3 regions of the Paenarthrobacter sp. JL.01a genome follow, and region 1 is predicted to be linked to each of the others. Evidence: riboswitches for the same ligand, from Rfam matches in the RefSeq annotation. Region 1 holds a riboswitch; each other region holds the start of a gene.
The links. A riboswitch is a leader RNA that binds a small molecule or an ion and turns the genes downstream of it on or off. The one in region 1 is predicted to bind S-adenosylmethionine.
Positions count from the first base shown of each region.

Region 1 (4,961 bases):
GCCCGGGTGGGGGCCTGCGCTCTGAACCCACAAGGCGGAGGCGACTTCGTCAGCGAGATCGAATTCGCGGCCGTTTTGGCCGCCGCCGATCCTGACCACCAAGGCCCCGCCAAAGGGCTTACGGCCCACCACCTCGACAGGAGCGTCCAGCGGAATGTCCTCTGAGGCCAGATACCTCAGGAGTTCGGGGTTGTCATCGCTGATGCGGGTGATGCGGCCCGAGTGTCCCTGGTCGAGCTCGTTCATGCGGTAGGCGTGCGGCAGCTCCACGGTGCCGTCTGCCGAGGGAATGGGATCACCGTGCGGGTCGCGTTCGGGATGGCCCAGCTTGGCAGACATGCGTTCGATGAAGGTATCGGACACAGCATGCTCCAGCATTTCGGCCTCGTCATGGACTTCGTCCCAGCTGTATCCGAGTTCCTCCACCAAGTACGTTTCGATGAGGCGGTGCCTGCGGACCATGGACAGGGCAAGGCGCATGCCCTCCGGAGTCAGGCGGATGGCGCTGTAGGGCTGATGGTCAACCAGGCCTTGGTCCTTGAGCTTGCGGACCATCTCGGACACTGATGAGTTGGCGACGCCAAGGCGCAGGGCGAGCTGCGAGGACGTGATCGGCTTGTCCTGCCACTCCGTGTAGGAGTAAATGACCTTGACGTAGTCCTCGATCGAGGAGGAGGGCGTACTGGTCTTCACACTCCAAGCCTACCGTGGCAAGGCATTGTGGACTTTATATGCCCGCCAGGTCTGCGTCAGGTAGGGCAGCTGGACGGTATCGCCGGGCGCATGGCCGAGGTGTTCGTAAAGGTACCACTGCAGGTTGCCCATGACTTTGGCGCGGGTGGCTTCGTTGGCGCGAAGGTAGTAACTGCGCGACTTGGTCAGCTCCATGATGTCCTCAGGCGTCAGCGGATCCTCCCACTCAGTGAGGTGGCGCTCCAACCTTTGGAATTCCGGACCGATAACTGGCCGGAATCCCGGCTTATGGACATCTCCGGCGTGCATGATGCGGGAGAGCCGGTGGACCCATGGAATGGAAGTATCCAGCTGGTTCCAGATCAGGCCCAATACGCCGTGGGGGCGGAGGATTCGTGCAATTTCCGTGCTCGCCTTAAGCGGCTCGCACCAGTGCCAGGCCTGGGCAACGCTGACGACGTCGAATGCTGAGTCCGCCAGCCCTGTTGCCTCGGCCGTTCCCTCCGTTGCGCGAATACCGGGATAGGCCTTTCGCAGTTGCTCCAACATGTCGGTGGAAGGATCGACGGCGGCAACCTCAAGTCCGCGTTCGGCCAAAAGGGCACTGAACTTACCCGTACCGGCGCCGAGATCTGCCGCTGTCTTTGAACCCCCGGGTACGAGCCATTCCACGGAGTCCAGCGGATAGCCGGGCCGCACACGGTCATAGTGCTCTCCGCCGTCCTGGAAGCTCCGGCCAAGCTCGTGCCGGCGCGAGGCATGGAGCTTGGGTCCACGGGGGCCGGCGGGCCCGGGTATGCCGGGAGCGCCATCCGGTGTACGCAGGGACACGCAGAACTCCTTCACGGGGTAGCCAAAAGATACCCTACGAATTTACCCTCGGTCCGGCATTTACGCTTGCTCAGCTGCGCCGTTGGCCGACGCTGCGCTCTTTAGTCGACAGTGCAGGGAGCTGCGCCCGCGGTTCCCGGGGTGTTGGGCGCCCACTCGGGGTAGGTGCGGTGGTCGTTGGCAGGTACCCAGCGGCCTTCGTCCACCACGTAGTCCCAGCCCAAACCGTTGCACTTGAGTTCCTGGATGCCCGCAAGCAGCCTGGTGGCGTCCTCCAACCGGGAGCCGACGCCGAAGCTTGCCCGCAGGGAACCCGATGGCAGCCCCAGTCGCTTGAGCAATGGGTGGGCACAGAAACGGCCATCCCGGAGGCCCACACCGTGCTCGGCGGCCAGATAGGCGGCGACCAGCCCGGCGTCGAATCCTTCAACGGAGAAGTTGACCACACCGATGGTGTCCTCCGAATCGCTGAAGATCCGGTGGACCGTTACGCCGTCGATGGCCTCAAGGCCCTCGACCAGGTAGCTGCGGATGCCGGCTTCGTGAGCGTGCCAGGCGTCCTCGTCCAGGGTCGCGAGGACCTGGGTCGCTCGGGCGAGGGTCGCCGCTCCGAGGACATTGGGGGAGCCGCCTTCGTGCCTGGCCGGACCCGTGGCCCAGCTGACCGAATCCAGACGGGCCTCACGGACAGCGCCGCCACCTGCCAGGTGCGGGACGCCGGCGTCGAGCCAGTCCGGGCGACCAACAACGACTCCTGCACCGAACGGCGCGTAGAGCTTGTGGCCGGAGAACACGATGTAGTCGACATCCGCTTCTGCGATGTTGACGCGGCGGTGCGGAGCAAGTTGGGCGGCATCCACGACGATCCTCGCCCCGTACTGGTGCGCCAAGGACGCCAGCTGGGCGATGGGCAGGATCTCACCGGTGACGTTCGAGGCGCCCGTTACTGCGAGCAGGCTGACGCCGCCCTGGGCCAGTTCAGCTTCGATTTTGGCTACTGTGCCGGCCAGGGTGGACTCCGCAACGACGCTGCGGTGCGGGACTCCCTGCCAAGGCAGCAGGTTCGCGTGATGCTCAATGTCCAAGTACAGGACCTCGCCAGCGAACTGGCCGTCCTCCTGGGGAAGGCAGCCGGCCAACAGGTTCAGCGAGTCGGTGGTGTTCCGGGTGAAAATGACGGAGTCGTCGGCACGTCCACCAACAAACTCACGGACAATGTTCCGCGAATTTTCATACACCGAGGTGCTGATCTGTGAGGCGAATCCCGCCCCGCGGTGGACGCTGGCGTAGTAAGGCAGGACCTCGTTGAGGTAGGCGGAAACGATCGTCAACGCTGGGGCCGATGCACCATAGTCGAGGTTCGCATAGCGGACGTGGCCACCCTGAATCAGCGGGGCCTGCAGTTCCGCGCCCGTGACGGCAGCGAGCGGACGGGCCGCGGCAGCTGTGGGGGAGTCTTCGATGAAGGAAGGAACGATGTTTGAGTTGAACGTGACAGTGCTCATGGGACCTCACTCAAGAGGGACCCCCTCAGGGGGATCCGCGCTTGCCGCATCCGTTCCGGACCGGCCGGGTCGTCACCCGGGGCACCCCACCGCGAATGGAGGGTTGCCGGCCAGCTAACCGGGGTTTAGCGCTGGCACTCGTGACCTGTAAAAAAGGCTAAGGCACGTCCGTGAAAGGGTCCAAAGCCGGAGAGTTTTGTTAAGCCGATTGTTACGCGGGTTGAAAATTGCCCGTTCTTGCGAATAAAAAGCGGCGGCTGCTCGCAAATGGGGGGCAGCCGCCGTCGAAAATTCGATGAACCGGAGGTGGCCCGGACTCAGGCCGGGGGCTGGAGGAGATCGTCCAATCCGGGGTTCAGGCGCTTCAGGACCTCCGAGTGGAGGATCGAATTCGTGGCCAGGGCGTTGCCGCCGAACGGGCCGTCTTCGCCTTCCAGGGAGGTAAAGCGCCCCCCGGCCTCGGTGACGATGGGAACAAGAGCGGCCATGTCATAGAGATTCAGTTCGGGCTCGCAGGCGATGTCCACAGCTCCTTCGGCCACCATGCAATAGGACCAAAAGTCACCGTAGGCGCGGGTGCGCCAGAGGTCCTCGGTGAGGCCCAGGAACTCGTCCAGGTTTCCACGTTCCTTCCAGCCGGAGAGGCTGGAGTAGGACATGGAGGCGTCGGCCAGGCGGGAAACGTTGGACACCTTCAGGCGCGTTGCCGATGCCAGGGACCGGCCCATGTAGGCGCCCATGTCCTTGGCTGCCCACCACCGCTTGCCCAAGGCGGGAGCGCTGACCACGCCTACAACGGGTTCGCCTTCGTCCACCAGCGCAATCAGCGTTGCCCACACGGGAACACCCCGGACAAAGTTCTTCGTGCCGTCTATGGGGTCGATGATCCAACGTCGCGAGCCGTGACCGCTGCTGCCGAATTCTTCGCCAAGGACCGCATCACGGGGACGCGAGCGCGACAACTGACCGCGGATGGCTTCCTCAGCGGCCTTGTCCGCATCGGTGACAGGTGTGAGGTCGGGCTTGGTTTCGATCTGCAGGTCCAGGGCCTTGAAGCGATCCATGGTCTGGGCGTCGACGGAATCGGCGAGGACGTGGGCAAGGCGCAGGTCGTCGTTGTAGGTGGAAGCGGGTTGGGTCATGCCACCAAACTATCCTGAAACGCCCGCAGCAGTGGGGACGTTAAGGCATATCCCTCAGTTAACCGTGCCCAGCTCTTTGGCTTCCTTGGCCTCCAGGCGAGGGTCCGCGCCCAGGAGGCGTCGCAGGGATGCCAGACGCGCTACACCGGAAGGCCCGGCATGGCCGTCGTTGACCCAAGCATCCAATCCGCAGTTCACGGCGGTCGCGTCATGCTTGCAGCCGCGGTCACAGGTCTCGGTGCCAGGCTCGAGATCCGGGAAGGAGTGCAGTATCCGATCAGGATCCACGTGGGCCAGGCCGAAGGAGCGGATGCCGGGGGTGTCAATGATCCAGCTCCCGGAGGGCGCATCGGCCAACTTGAGGGCCAGGGCCGATGACGAAGTGTGCCGGCCCCGGCCGGTCACTGCGTTCACGCCGCCGGTGGCACGTTCAGCTCCGGTCAGGGCGTTGACCATCGTGGACTTTCCCACGCCGGAGTGGCCAAGCATGACCGTCACTTTCCCGCCCAGGTAAGAGCGGAGTTGGGACACGGCATCCCGTTCCAAACGGGCTGAGAGGCCGTCATCGGAGCGGGCGTCGATGCCGCTGGCCTCGGAATCGGCAGTACGGCTGATGATCACGGGAAAATCGAGGCTGAGGTAGTTCGCCAGCAACTCCGTGGGATCCTTGACGTCGGCCTTGGTGATCAACAGCAAGGGCTCAATGCCGGCGTCATAGGCCGCCACGAGGGCTCGGTCGATGAATCCCGTGCGCGGCTCCGGGTTGGCGGCTGCAACCACCACCACGAGC
Region 1 covers NZ_CP104877.1:2,847,279-2,852,239, reverse strand. The annotation lists gene N5P29_RS13420 (metal-dependent transcriptional regulator) at 1-693, opposite strand, end outside; gene N5P29_RS13415 (class I SAM-dependent methyltransferase) at 703-1,524, opposite strand; gene N5P29_RS13410 (aminotransferase class V-fold PLP-dependent enzyme) at 1,626-3,029, opposite strand; SAM riboswitch class IV at 3,062-3,175, opposite strand; gene hisN (histidinol-phosphatase) at 3,347-4,171, opposite strand; gene N5P29_RS13400 (ribosome small subunit-dependent GTPase A) at 4,226-4,961, opposite strand, start outside.

Region 2 (4,961 bases), 1.0 Mb from region 1:
CCGGTCCAAGTACGGGCCAACCCCACTGTTGTGATACCGGACCACCTGTACTTGATAAGCCAGCAGCGACTTCTCCTCCACGTCGGTGTCCCGACCGGATCCGAGCAAGGTGTTCAGGCCGTAAACCCGCTGGCCGGACGCGGCAGTCTCTTCCACGACTTCCCGGGATCGCCGGAGCAAATTCAACGCATCTTGGTTGAGTTCCACGTGAAACGTCGGATCAGCAGCCGCCTCCGCCACAAGCAGCGCGGAAACTGTCCCGGTTCCGATGCTGAAGGTCCCCACTAGAAATCCAAGAGATTCTGCCGGAAACCGCCGTTGCCGTAACTTGTCCTCAACAGGCCGCGCCGCCGCAGTTCAGGCGTGAGTTTGTCCAGAACTCCATGGACTGTAACCGGATCCACGAAACCGGAGAACAGGAACCCGTCGCCGCCCACAGCCGAGCCGGTTTCCTCCAGGTAGTCGGCGATTTCACCGACCGTGCCGATGATCGAGTCCCCCGCACCGCCGCTACGTGCCTGGAGGATCTCGCGCAACGTGGACCCGGGAGGGGCAGCCTTGGCGAAATGCTCCAGCGTGCCTTGGTTGCTGTTGGTGGTGAGCTCGGGGAGGGGCTGATCCAGGTCGAACTGCTTGAAGTCGATCACGGAAAGGTAGGAGATGGAGTTGAGCTGGCTGTCGATGTCGCGCTGCGTCAGCTCCCGACGCTGGGCCCGCAGTTCCTCTGCCTCCGCGGTGGAGCCCACCACGGTGGGCTTCAGCACGAAAAGTACCTTCACATCGTCGGGGTTCCTGCCGGCCTTCGCGGCCTCGGCGCGGATGGAATCGCGGTATGACTTCATACCCTCAACCCCGCGGGCCAACGCAATGGCAACATCCGCGTGGCCGCCGGCGAACGCCTTGCCTCGCGGCGAAGCCCCAGCCTGAACCAGGACAGGTTCCTCGGGCAAAGGGGCTGTGTTCAACGGACCCCGGACTTTGAAGAACTCGCCTTGATGGTTGATGGGGTGGACCTTGGTGTGGTCGGCGAACCTCCCGGCGTCCACATCCTCAAGCACGGCGCCAGGTTCCCAACTCCGCCAAAGCCGCCTGACGACGTCGACGAATTCCTCCGCCTTCTCATACCGGAGGTCGTGTTCGATCTGCTGGTCCAGGCCGTAGTTCTGTGCTGCGAGGTCGCTGCCCGAAGTGACCACGTTCCACCCGAGCTGCCCCTCTGAGAAGTGCTGCAACGTTGCCAGCAGCCGGGCCGCCGTGAAGGGAGGGTAGAAAGAGGCGCTGACGGTCGGCACAATTCCGAGGTGTTCGGTGGCGGAAAGCAGATACGGGACAAGCGCCAGGGGATCGTGCTTGGGCGCAAAGGAGGCATGGGCCAGGGAAACCTCGGCTGTGCCACCATAGGTGTCGGGGACGGTCAGGGAATCCTCGATGATGAACAGGTCCAGCCCGGACCGCTCAAAGGCCCGGACAGCCTCCTGGTAGAGGGCGGGCTTCTTCCAGTCATAGCCCAGGCTGTAGCCGGGAGTCCCCCAACCTTGGACCCCGAATCCGTGGCCCACGAACCATCCAAAATGAAGCATGGGCTTGAGTGTAGAACTGCTCTGTCCGCTCACCGCGACCTGATTTCACACGAAGTTACAGGGGGTCGTACTGCGTCAATTATGCTCCCGGGAGGTCACATTTGGGGCCTGTCTTCAGCGGCCCGCCCAGGGACCGATTACGCAACATGACGACGGCGGCGCTCTCCCCGAATGCGGCGAAGGCGCCTTGGATGTTACGTTCTTCTTGAGTAATGAGCACCAGCGTTAAGCCCTGACTTGCTGGTCGGCAACCCTCTCCCGCGGCGGGGTGCCTCAGGTGACTACTCGGCTTATTCGACACTTCGAACTGCAAGCGTGACTGAGGAGCACCACGAATGCCTGAACCCACTGAAGAAAAACTCGCGTATCGCCTGATCACCGGTCCCGACACCCGTGAATTCTGCGAACGCATCAGCAATGCCCTGGCCGAGGGCTACGTCCTGCACGGCAATCCCGCAGCAACCTTCAACGGCACCGACGTGATCGTCGCCCAGGCCGTGATCCTGCCTGCCGCCGTCGCCAGTTCCGACGCCGCAGTAGCAAGCGCCGTGGACGAGTTGGAAAACTACGAAGAATCATTCGAGGGCCACGCATGAGCTACGCAGGTGACCTGACCCCGCACGACGCGTGGGCCAAACTTGAACAAGGCGCCATCCTGGTGGATGTCCGCACTGAGGGCGAATGGGCCCATATCGGCATCCCCGACACCAAGGCCACCGAGAACGATCCCCTGTTCATCCAGTGGAACCTCGCCGGTGGCATCCCGAACTCCCGTTTCATCGAGGAGCTGCAGCAGCAGGCTCCCGAAGCCGACGGCGTGGAGCTGGTGTTCCTCTGCCGGTCGGGCCAGCGCTCAATCGCCGCCGCCATCGCCGCCACGCAGGCCGGATTCACCGCCTACAACGTGCTGGAAGGCTTTGAGGGTGAGCCGGACCGTTACGGCGAACGCACTGTAAACGGCTGGAAGAACCGCGGCCTGCCTACCAACTTGGGGAACGACTAAAAGTGACATTCAATCCTGACGCCGCCGGCTGGAGCCCTGACACCCAGGCCGTCCGCGGTGGACTTGACCGTACCAACTTCCAGGAAACGGCCGAGCCCGTTTTCCTCAACTCCGGCTTCGTGTACGAATCCGCTGCCGCCGCCGAACGCGCTTTCACCGGCGAGGACGAACGCTTCGTCTACTCCCGCTACGGCAACCCGAGCGTGGCCACCTTCCAGGAGCGGCTCCGTCTGCTTGAAGGAACCGAGGCGTGCTTTGCGACGGCGTCCGGCATGTCCGCTGTGTTCACCGCCTTGGGTGCCCTGCTGGCTGCCGGAGACCGCGTGGTTGCCGCCCGTTCCCTCTTTGGTTCGTGCTTCGTGATCCTTAACGAAATCCTGCCGCGCTGGGGCGTGGAGACCGTCTTTGTCGACGGACCGGACCTGGAGCAGTGGCGCGAGGCCCTCTCCGAGCCGACCACCGCCGTCTTCTTCGAATCGCCGTCCAACCCGATGCAGGAGATCGTCGACATCGCGGCCGTCAGCGAACTGGCGCATGCCGCCGGGGCGACCGTCGTCGTCGACAATGTCTTTGCCACTCCCCTGCTGCAGCGTTGCGGTGACCTTGGCGCCGACGTGATTGTCTACTCGGGAACCAAGCACATCGATGGCCAGGGACGCGTCATGGGTGGTGCCATCCTGGGCACCAAGGAATACATCGACGGCCCGGTCAAGCAGCTCATGCGCCACACCGGCCCCTCGCTGTCCTCCTTCAATGCCTGGGTGCTCACCAAGGGCCTTGAGACCATCGGGCTGCGCGTGAACCACAGCTCGGCGTCGGCCCTGAAGATCGCCGAATGGCTCGAACAGCAGCCGGCCATCAGCTGGGTCAAATACCCGCTGCTGAAGTCGCACCCGCAGTACGAGCTCGCCACCAAGCAGATGAAGGCCGGCGGCACCGTGCTGACGTTCGAGCTCTCCCCCTCGGATGGGCGCAGCGCCAAGGAAGCTGCTTTCGCGCTGCTCGATGGCCTGGGCGTCATCGACATTTCCAACAACCTGGGCGACTCCAAGTCCCTCATCACCCACCCGGCCACCACCACGCACCGGGCCATGGGTCCGGAGGGGCGTGCGGCCATCGGATTGTCCGACGGCGTGGTCCGTTTGTCTGTGGGTCTCGAGGATGTGGACGACCTCATCCTGGATCTGGAGAAGGCCCTCAAACAGGTCTAACCTTGCTGGCATGAGGCATCCATACCGCCGGGCGGGGGCTGTCATCGTTGCGGGTTCGGTCGTTTGGCTGGCCGGGATTTCGCCGGTGCCACGCGTGTACACCACGCTGGATCCGGCCGAGCGTTTGCGGCTGCTCGTCCATGGTGAACGGGGCTGGATCATCGGGCATCATTTGGCCGCTGCGGGAACAGCCGCGGTGCCGCTCGGCATCGCGGCCTTTGCCGGCGCGCAACGTCCCGGCGCCTCCAAAACGTGGGCTTCCACGGCTGCTGCGGCATTGCTCGCAGGAGCTCCGCTTTTCATCTACAGCCTGAGCCGCCGCGCGTCGGACCTTGAGCGCTTCGCTTCATTCCGGGGGTCCAACGCGCCGTTCCTCGGTTACTCCTGGCTGCACGTGGCGGGTCTGGCGGCACTGGGAGGCAGCCTCCTGAAGTCCCCCGCCAAACGATGGGTGGGCATCACGGCAGCCGGGGTGGCCACTGTTTCCGGAGCGGTCCTTGCAACGGCCAAAGACATTCCGCCCTTCGTCTTCTATCTCACCGAAGGGGCCGTGGGCGCGTACCTGGTGGCCTGGGCTGAACCCCCGGCCAACGCTGAACAACCAGACTAGGGCCGCCGCACCCTGGTCATCATGGGTGAGGGGTCCTTGGGCCCGGTCGGCGCGCTGCCACGCACAGTCACCTTCGCAGCATGCGCGACGACGGCAGCGAGCGTTTCATCGTCGGGCGGACTTCCGGGCGGGTTGCCTCCGTCGCGGCGCCTCTGGCTGTACCGCGCCGCCGCGTCGCGTTGCTCGAAGGCCCCGTTGCCGCGCTCAAGGATCTCCGTGACACCAGCTTTGACGAGCGTCAGTTCGCCCTGGTCATCCAGGACAGGGCTCAGGTAATCCACCAGCGCCCAGACCACGTCCTCAGCCGGTTGGGGGCGGAAATCCCCGAAGTCCAGGAGATCTCCGCGCAACCCTGAATTACTGGCCCGCCACCCCGCCATCCGCAGCAGTGCGGTCGGCACAGGGGTGGGATCCACGCCGTCGAGCATTTCCAAAGAAGCCGTCTCCACCAGTGCCCGCACCAGCACCGCGATGAGGGCCGCGTCCTCCGCGCGGAGGCAGACATCGGCCACCCGTACTTCCACCGTTGGGTGATTTTTGGAGATCCTGGCGTCGAA
Region 2 covers NZ_CP104877.1:3,872,277-3,877,237, forward strand. The annotation lists gene N5P29_RS18355 (aromatic amino acid ammonia-lyase) at 1-285, opposite strand, end outside; gene N5P29_RS18360 (NtaA/DmoA family FMN-dependent monooxygenase) at 285-1,613, opposite strand; SAM riboswitch class IV at 1,789-1,902, shown strand; gene N5P29_RS18365 (DUF1737 domain-containing protein) at 1,916-2,176, shown strand; gene N5P29_RS18370 (rhodanese-like domain-containing protein) at 2,173-2,583, shown strand; gene N5P29_RS18375 (O-succinylhomoserine sulfhydrylase) at 2,586-3,794, shown strand; gene N5P29_RS18380 (hypothetical protein) at 3,805-4,404, shown strand; gene N5P29_RS18385 (glutamate--cysteine ligase 2) at 4,401-4,961, opposite strand, start outside.
Region 2: it holds a riboswitch for S-adenosylmethionine, as region 1 does, so the genes downstream of both, N5P29_RS18365 (DUF1737 domain-containing protein) here and N5P29_RS13410 (aminotransferase class V-fold PLP-dependent enzyme) in region 1, are expected to answer to the same signal.

Region 3 (4,961 bases), 1.7 Mb from region 1:
TGCATCAGCTCCAAGGACCGTTCATGGAATCTTCGGCTATTAACATCGCAATCGTGGTGGTGTACCTGCTCGCCATGCTGGCGTTCGGCTGGTGGGGCAAGTCCCGCACCAAGAACAACAGCGACTTCCTGGTGGCCGGCCGCCGCCTGGGCCCCTTCCTTTACACCGGCACCATGGCCGCGGTTGTCCTCGGTGGCGCATCCACCGTTGGCGGCGTGGGCCTCGGTTACAAGTTCGGCATCTCCGGCATGTGGCTCGTGGTCGCCATCGGCTCCGGCGTCCTGCTCCTTAGCCTCCTGTTCGCCGGCACCATCCAGCGGTTGAAGATCTACACGGTCTCCCAAATGCTGAGCCTGCGCTACGGCAGCAAAGCCACGCAGACCTCCGGCATCGTGATGCTCGCCTACACCCTCATGTTGTGCGCCACCTCCACCGGCGCCTACGCCACCATCTTCGTGGTGCTCTTCGGCTGGGAACGCTGGCTGGCAATCGCCGTCGGCGGCGCCATCGTGCTGGTCTACTCCACCATCGGTGGCATGTGGTCCATCACCCTGGCCGACCAGGTGCAGTTCCTCATCAAGACCGTCGGCATCTTCTTCCTTATGCTTCCGTTCGCCTTGAACGCTGCCGGTGGAATGGACGGCATCCGTTCACGCCTGGAGGACAGCTTCTTCCAGATCGATGGCATCGGTACCCAAACGATCATCACGTACTTCGTCGTTTACACACTGGGCCTCCTGATCGGCCAGGACATCTGGCAGCGCGTCTTCACTGCCAAGACCGCGAAAGTTGCCCGCTGGGGCGGCGCCACCGCAGGCGTCTACTGCATCCTCTACGGCATCGCCGGCGCATTGATCGGTCTGGCAGCCCGCGTTGCACTGCCCAACATCGACGTAGCCAACCTCGGCAAGGACGTCGTCTACGCAGAGGTCGCTACCCATATCCTGCCCGTCGGCATCGGTGGCCTGGTCATGGCAGCAGCTGTCGCGGCCATGATGTCCACCGCCTCCGGCGCCCTGATCGCCGCCGCAACGGTGGCTCGCGCCGACGTCGTGCCTTTCGTCGCCAGCTGGTTCGGCAAGACCATCAACACCGATGACACCGAGAACCCCGAGCACGACGTCAAGGCAAACCGCTACTGGGTCCTGGGCCTCGGCGTGCTGGCAGTGCTGATTTCCATGGCCGCGCAGGATGTTGTGGTCGCCCTGACCATCGCCTACGACATTCTGGTCGGCGGCCTCCTGGTTGCCATCCTCGGTGGCCTGGTGTGGAAGCGCGGCACCGGTATCGCAGCTGCGTGGTCCATGGCGGTCGGTTCCGTGCTGACCTTGGCATTGCTCATCATGTACGCAGTTGGCGTCATCCCCAGCGAAGACGGCGTCTACGCGAACGAGCCCATCTACTGGGGCCTTGGCGCCTCGCTGGTGGTCTACGTCGTGGTCTCCCTGCTGACCCCGCCCACGGACGCAGCTGTCCGCGAGGCCTGGGACAAGCGCGTCGCCGGAGCCATCCCGGAGGAACTGTCGCCGGAAGTACACCCGGTAGGCAGCAACAGCTAAGCAGGCAATATCCGACGGCGGTGCCGCCCCTTCGCGGGGCAGCGCCGCCGTTTTGCGTTCCCGCCCCAAAGAGCGCAGGGCGGGCCTCACAACGGGGGGAGGTGCGGTAGGGTTGTCCCAGCTTCAAGAGATGTGGCGCCAAGCTCCGACTGGCCATGCACCAACCCCATGTTCACGGGTGGTTCGGATGAGGAAGCGGCCCGACCCGGACCTGAGACAACCGAGCGGGCAAGAGCACTCTCCACAGGAGCAGCCCCGTGCCGTATCACGAGCCGAGCCACAGCCAGCCGAGCCACAACGAGCCGATCCACGGCGAACTGAGCCACGCCCGCAGCGCCCCCGCCGCAACCGCAACCGTCAAGGTGATCCCCGCCGTCGACCTTTACCTTGGCACGGTGACCATACCGACCCGGAACCGGACCCTCTGTTTCCTGTGTACACAAACGGCGCAGATCGCCGAGGCGCTGGCGCGGGCGGTCCGGCCCTCCACGTGGTGTGGGGCTTCGGGAACGCTGACGGTCACCGTAGCCGCGGCAGGCCAGCGGGAGGGCCGGCCATGTACCTTCATTCTCAGCCGGGAAACCGCCTAAATCTCCTCGTCCTCCTCGCGGAAGTCCTCGGTCTCGTCAATCGGAACCACCCGCTCGTCGTCCTCGGGGGCGTCCACTTCCTCCACCCACGGCTCGTCTACTTCCTGGTCTTCGGCGTAGTCGTAAGCCGGGTCCGACTCGATGGTTGTTCGTTCCGGATAGTTGGAATGTGATTCGGTGGTGTTCATGCTGCTACCTCCGTCCCGTGGGCTGCCTGCAGGAGCCCGGTGGCCAATTGCGCGTTGATAAAAAACCCGCCCCTGTCCTTCCATCTGAGCACCAGGGCAAGCATGGGTCAAGGCCCGGAAAAGGGATCGCGCAACGCCCCGAATTACGGTGCACCGAACATTCCAACTAAGGAATACCGGCCAAAAATCCCCGCCGATAAGCGGTAGTGTGGGGCGTGCAATGGGGCCGCAACTACCCCACCAAGCACAGGAGATAAAGTGCAGATGCACCAGGAATCCCAGAGTTCGTCGAGCCCCGCTCCGGACCCCACCCCCGAATCACCGGAAACCCAAGGCACCGCCACACCGTCGGCGTCGGACATCCGGCGCTGGCGGCAATACCTGGCCGATGAGCGGGCGGAAGCCGCCGTTTACCGCGAACTTGCCCAGCGGCGTGACGGCGAAGAACGCCAGATCCTGCTGGCCCTGGCCGAGGCCGAGGGCCGGCATGAGGCCCACTGGCTCAAACTCCTCGGAGACCAGGCCGGGATGCCCAAAGCGGCGTCGGCCCGCAGCCAGTTCCTGGGTTTCCTGGCCCGGAACTTTGGATCCGTGTTCGTCCTTGCCCTGGCACAGCGTGCAGAGGGCCGCTCCCCGTACGGCACCGAGCCCGCGGCGACGCCGGCGATGGTGGCCGACGAGCAGATCCATGAGGAAGTCGTCCGCGGCTTGGCCACCCGGGGCCGCAACAGGCTTTCGGGCACCTTCCGCGCTGCGGTCTTCGGCGCCAACGATGGCCTGGTGAGCAACCTCTCGCTGGTGATGGGCATGGCCGCCACCGGGGTGTCCAGCTCAGTGGTGCTCATGAGCGGCGTGGCCGGACTCCTGGCAGGCGCCCTGTCCATGGGCGCCGGCGAATACGTTTCCGTCCGCTCTCAACGCGAACTGCTCAACGCCACGCTCCCCACCCAGGCGACGCTCACCGCAGCCCCGTCGTTGGACATCGACCACAACGAACTGGTCCTGGTCTACCTGGCACGTGGCATGACCCGGGAGGCCGCCGAACACCGGGCAGCCGAGCGCATGGGACTGTTCAGCTGCGACTGCGATCCCAGCCTTTCGCTCCAACCCGAAAAACCGGTCACCGACGAGCACGAATCCGTGGGTTCGGCCTGGGGCGCGGCGATGTCCAGCTTCTGCTTCTTCGCCTCCGGCGCCATCGTGCCCATCCTTCCGTTCATCTTCGGCATGACGGGCATGGCCGCCCTCCTGGTGGCCGGTGTCCTGGTGGGAGTCGCGCTGTTGGCCACTGGCGCCGTCGTCGGATTGCTGTCCGGAACGTCACCACTCAGCCGCGGCCTGCGGCAGCTGGCCATCGGGCTCGGAGCAGCAGCTGCCACCTACGGCCTCGGATTGCTGTTCGGCGCCGCGATCGTTTGAGTTTGGACGGCTCCGCCGCCAGACCGTAATGTTGGTTCGTCCTCCGCGCTGCCCCGCGTGACCAAGGGCATGAGGAATGGAGAACCGTGGACGCGGAGCGGGAAACAACGCATGTGCCAAGGCACCGGCGCACGGGTACAGCAGGGCGTGTTCTCCGCGTCCTGCTGATGGCCGTGGTTGCCGCGCTGGCAGCGGTCCTGGTCACTGGATTCCTGAACGGCGATCCCCGCATCACCGCACTGTTCCCCGGCGTCAACGTCCCGGGCAGCCCCCAGATCGGGAAGCCCCAGCCCACCGCGGCGCGCGTCCCGGATGCGCCGCCGCCCGGGCTTGAGGAAGCGGACGCCCCGCTGGCCTCGCCAACAGCGCCCGGTACGACGAACGATTCGTACAAGTTCCTGGCGACCAACGACGACGGCACCCCCGTTGGCTACTCGCCGTGCCGGCCGCTGCACTACGTGGTGAACAACGCCACCGCACCCCAGGGAACCGACGCACTGCTTGCCACGGCGATCGCCAACATCTCCGCGGCCTCGGGCATCCAGTTCGTCAGTGATGGAACTACCGATGAACTGCCCGCAGACAAGCGCGAGCCCTACCAGCCAAACCGCTACGGCGACCGGTGGGCTCCCCTGCTGATTTCCTGGACCACTCCCGAGGCAGCGCCTGCGCTGGAAGGCAAGGTCATCGGCACCGGCGGCAGCACCATGTATTCCCTGGACAAGGGTCCCAAGAGTTGGGTCACAGGGAGCCTGGAACTCGACACCCCGCAGATCGCCGATTTGCTCTCGGAGCAGGGGGGCGCGGACTACGTCCTGGCCGTCATGCAGCACGAACTGGGACACGTCATGGGCCTGGACCACGTGGACGATCCAATCCAGCTCATGTACCCGGAAATCGGCGCACCGGACGGCCTGGCAGCTGGGGACCTGAACGGTCTCCACCTCCTGGCCTCCGCGCCCTGCCGCAAGGACATCTAGCCGACCTCCTGCGGGAACACGACGCCATGGACTCCGGACCGTGCTGGACCTATGCTGACGGATACGGCCGACGGCGGCGCCCCACCGCTCGTCCGCGGCCTCCACGTCAGGGGGTTCCATGGAACCTTATGGGTCGTCCAAGTGGCCGGACCCGGATCCTCCCCGGCCCCGTTTCCTTCCGCCGTCGCCAGGTCCGCGCGAACCACCGGAACCCCGCCCGCCCAT
Region 3 covers NZ_CP104877.1:1,103,599-1,108,559, reverse strand. The annotation lists gene N5P29_RS05425 (sodium:solute symporter family protein) at 24-1,559, shown strand; SAM riboswitch class IV at 1,681-1,800, shown strand; gene N5P29_RS05420 (hypothetical protein) at 1,817-2,149, shown strand; gene N5P29_RS05415 (hypothetical protein) at 2,146-2,337, opposite strand; gene N5P29_RS05410 (VIT1/CCC1 transporter family protein) at 2,602-3,756, shown strand; gene N5P29_RS05405 (matrixin family metalloprotease) at 3,843-4,736, shown strand; gene N5P29_RS05400 (matrixin family metalloprotease) at 4,855-4,961, shown strand, end outside.
Region 3: it holds a riboswitch for S-adenosylmethionine, as region 1 does, so the genes downstream of both, N5P29_RS05420 (hypothetical protein) here and N5P29_RS13410 (aminotransferase class V-fold PLP-dependent enzyme) in region 1, are expected to answer to the same signal.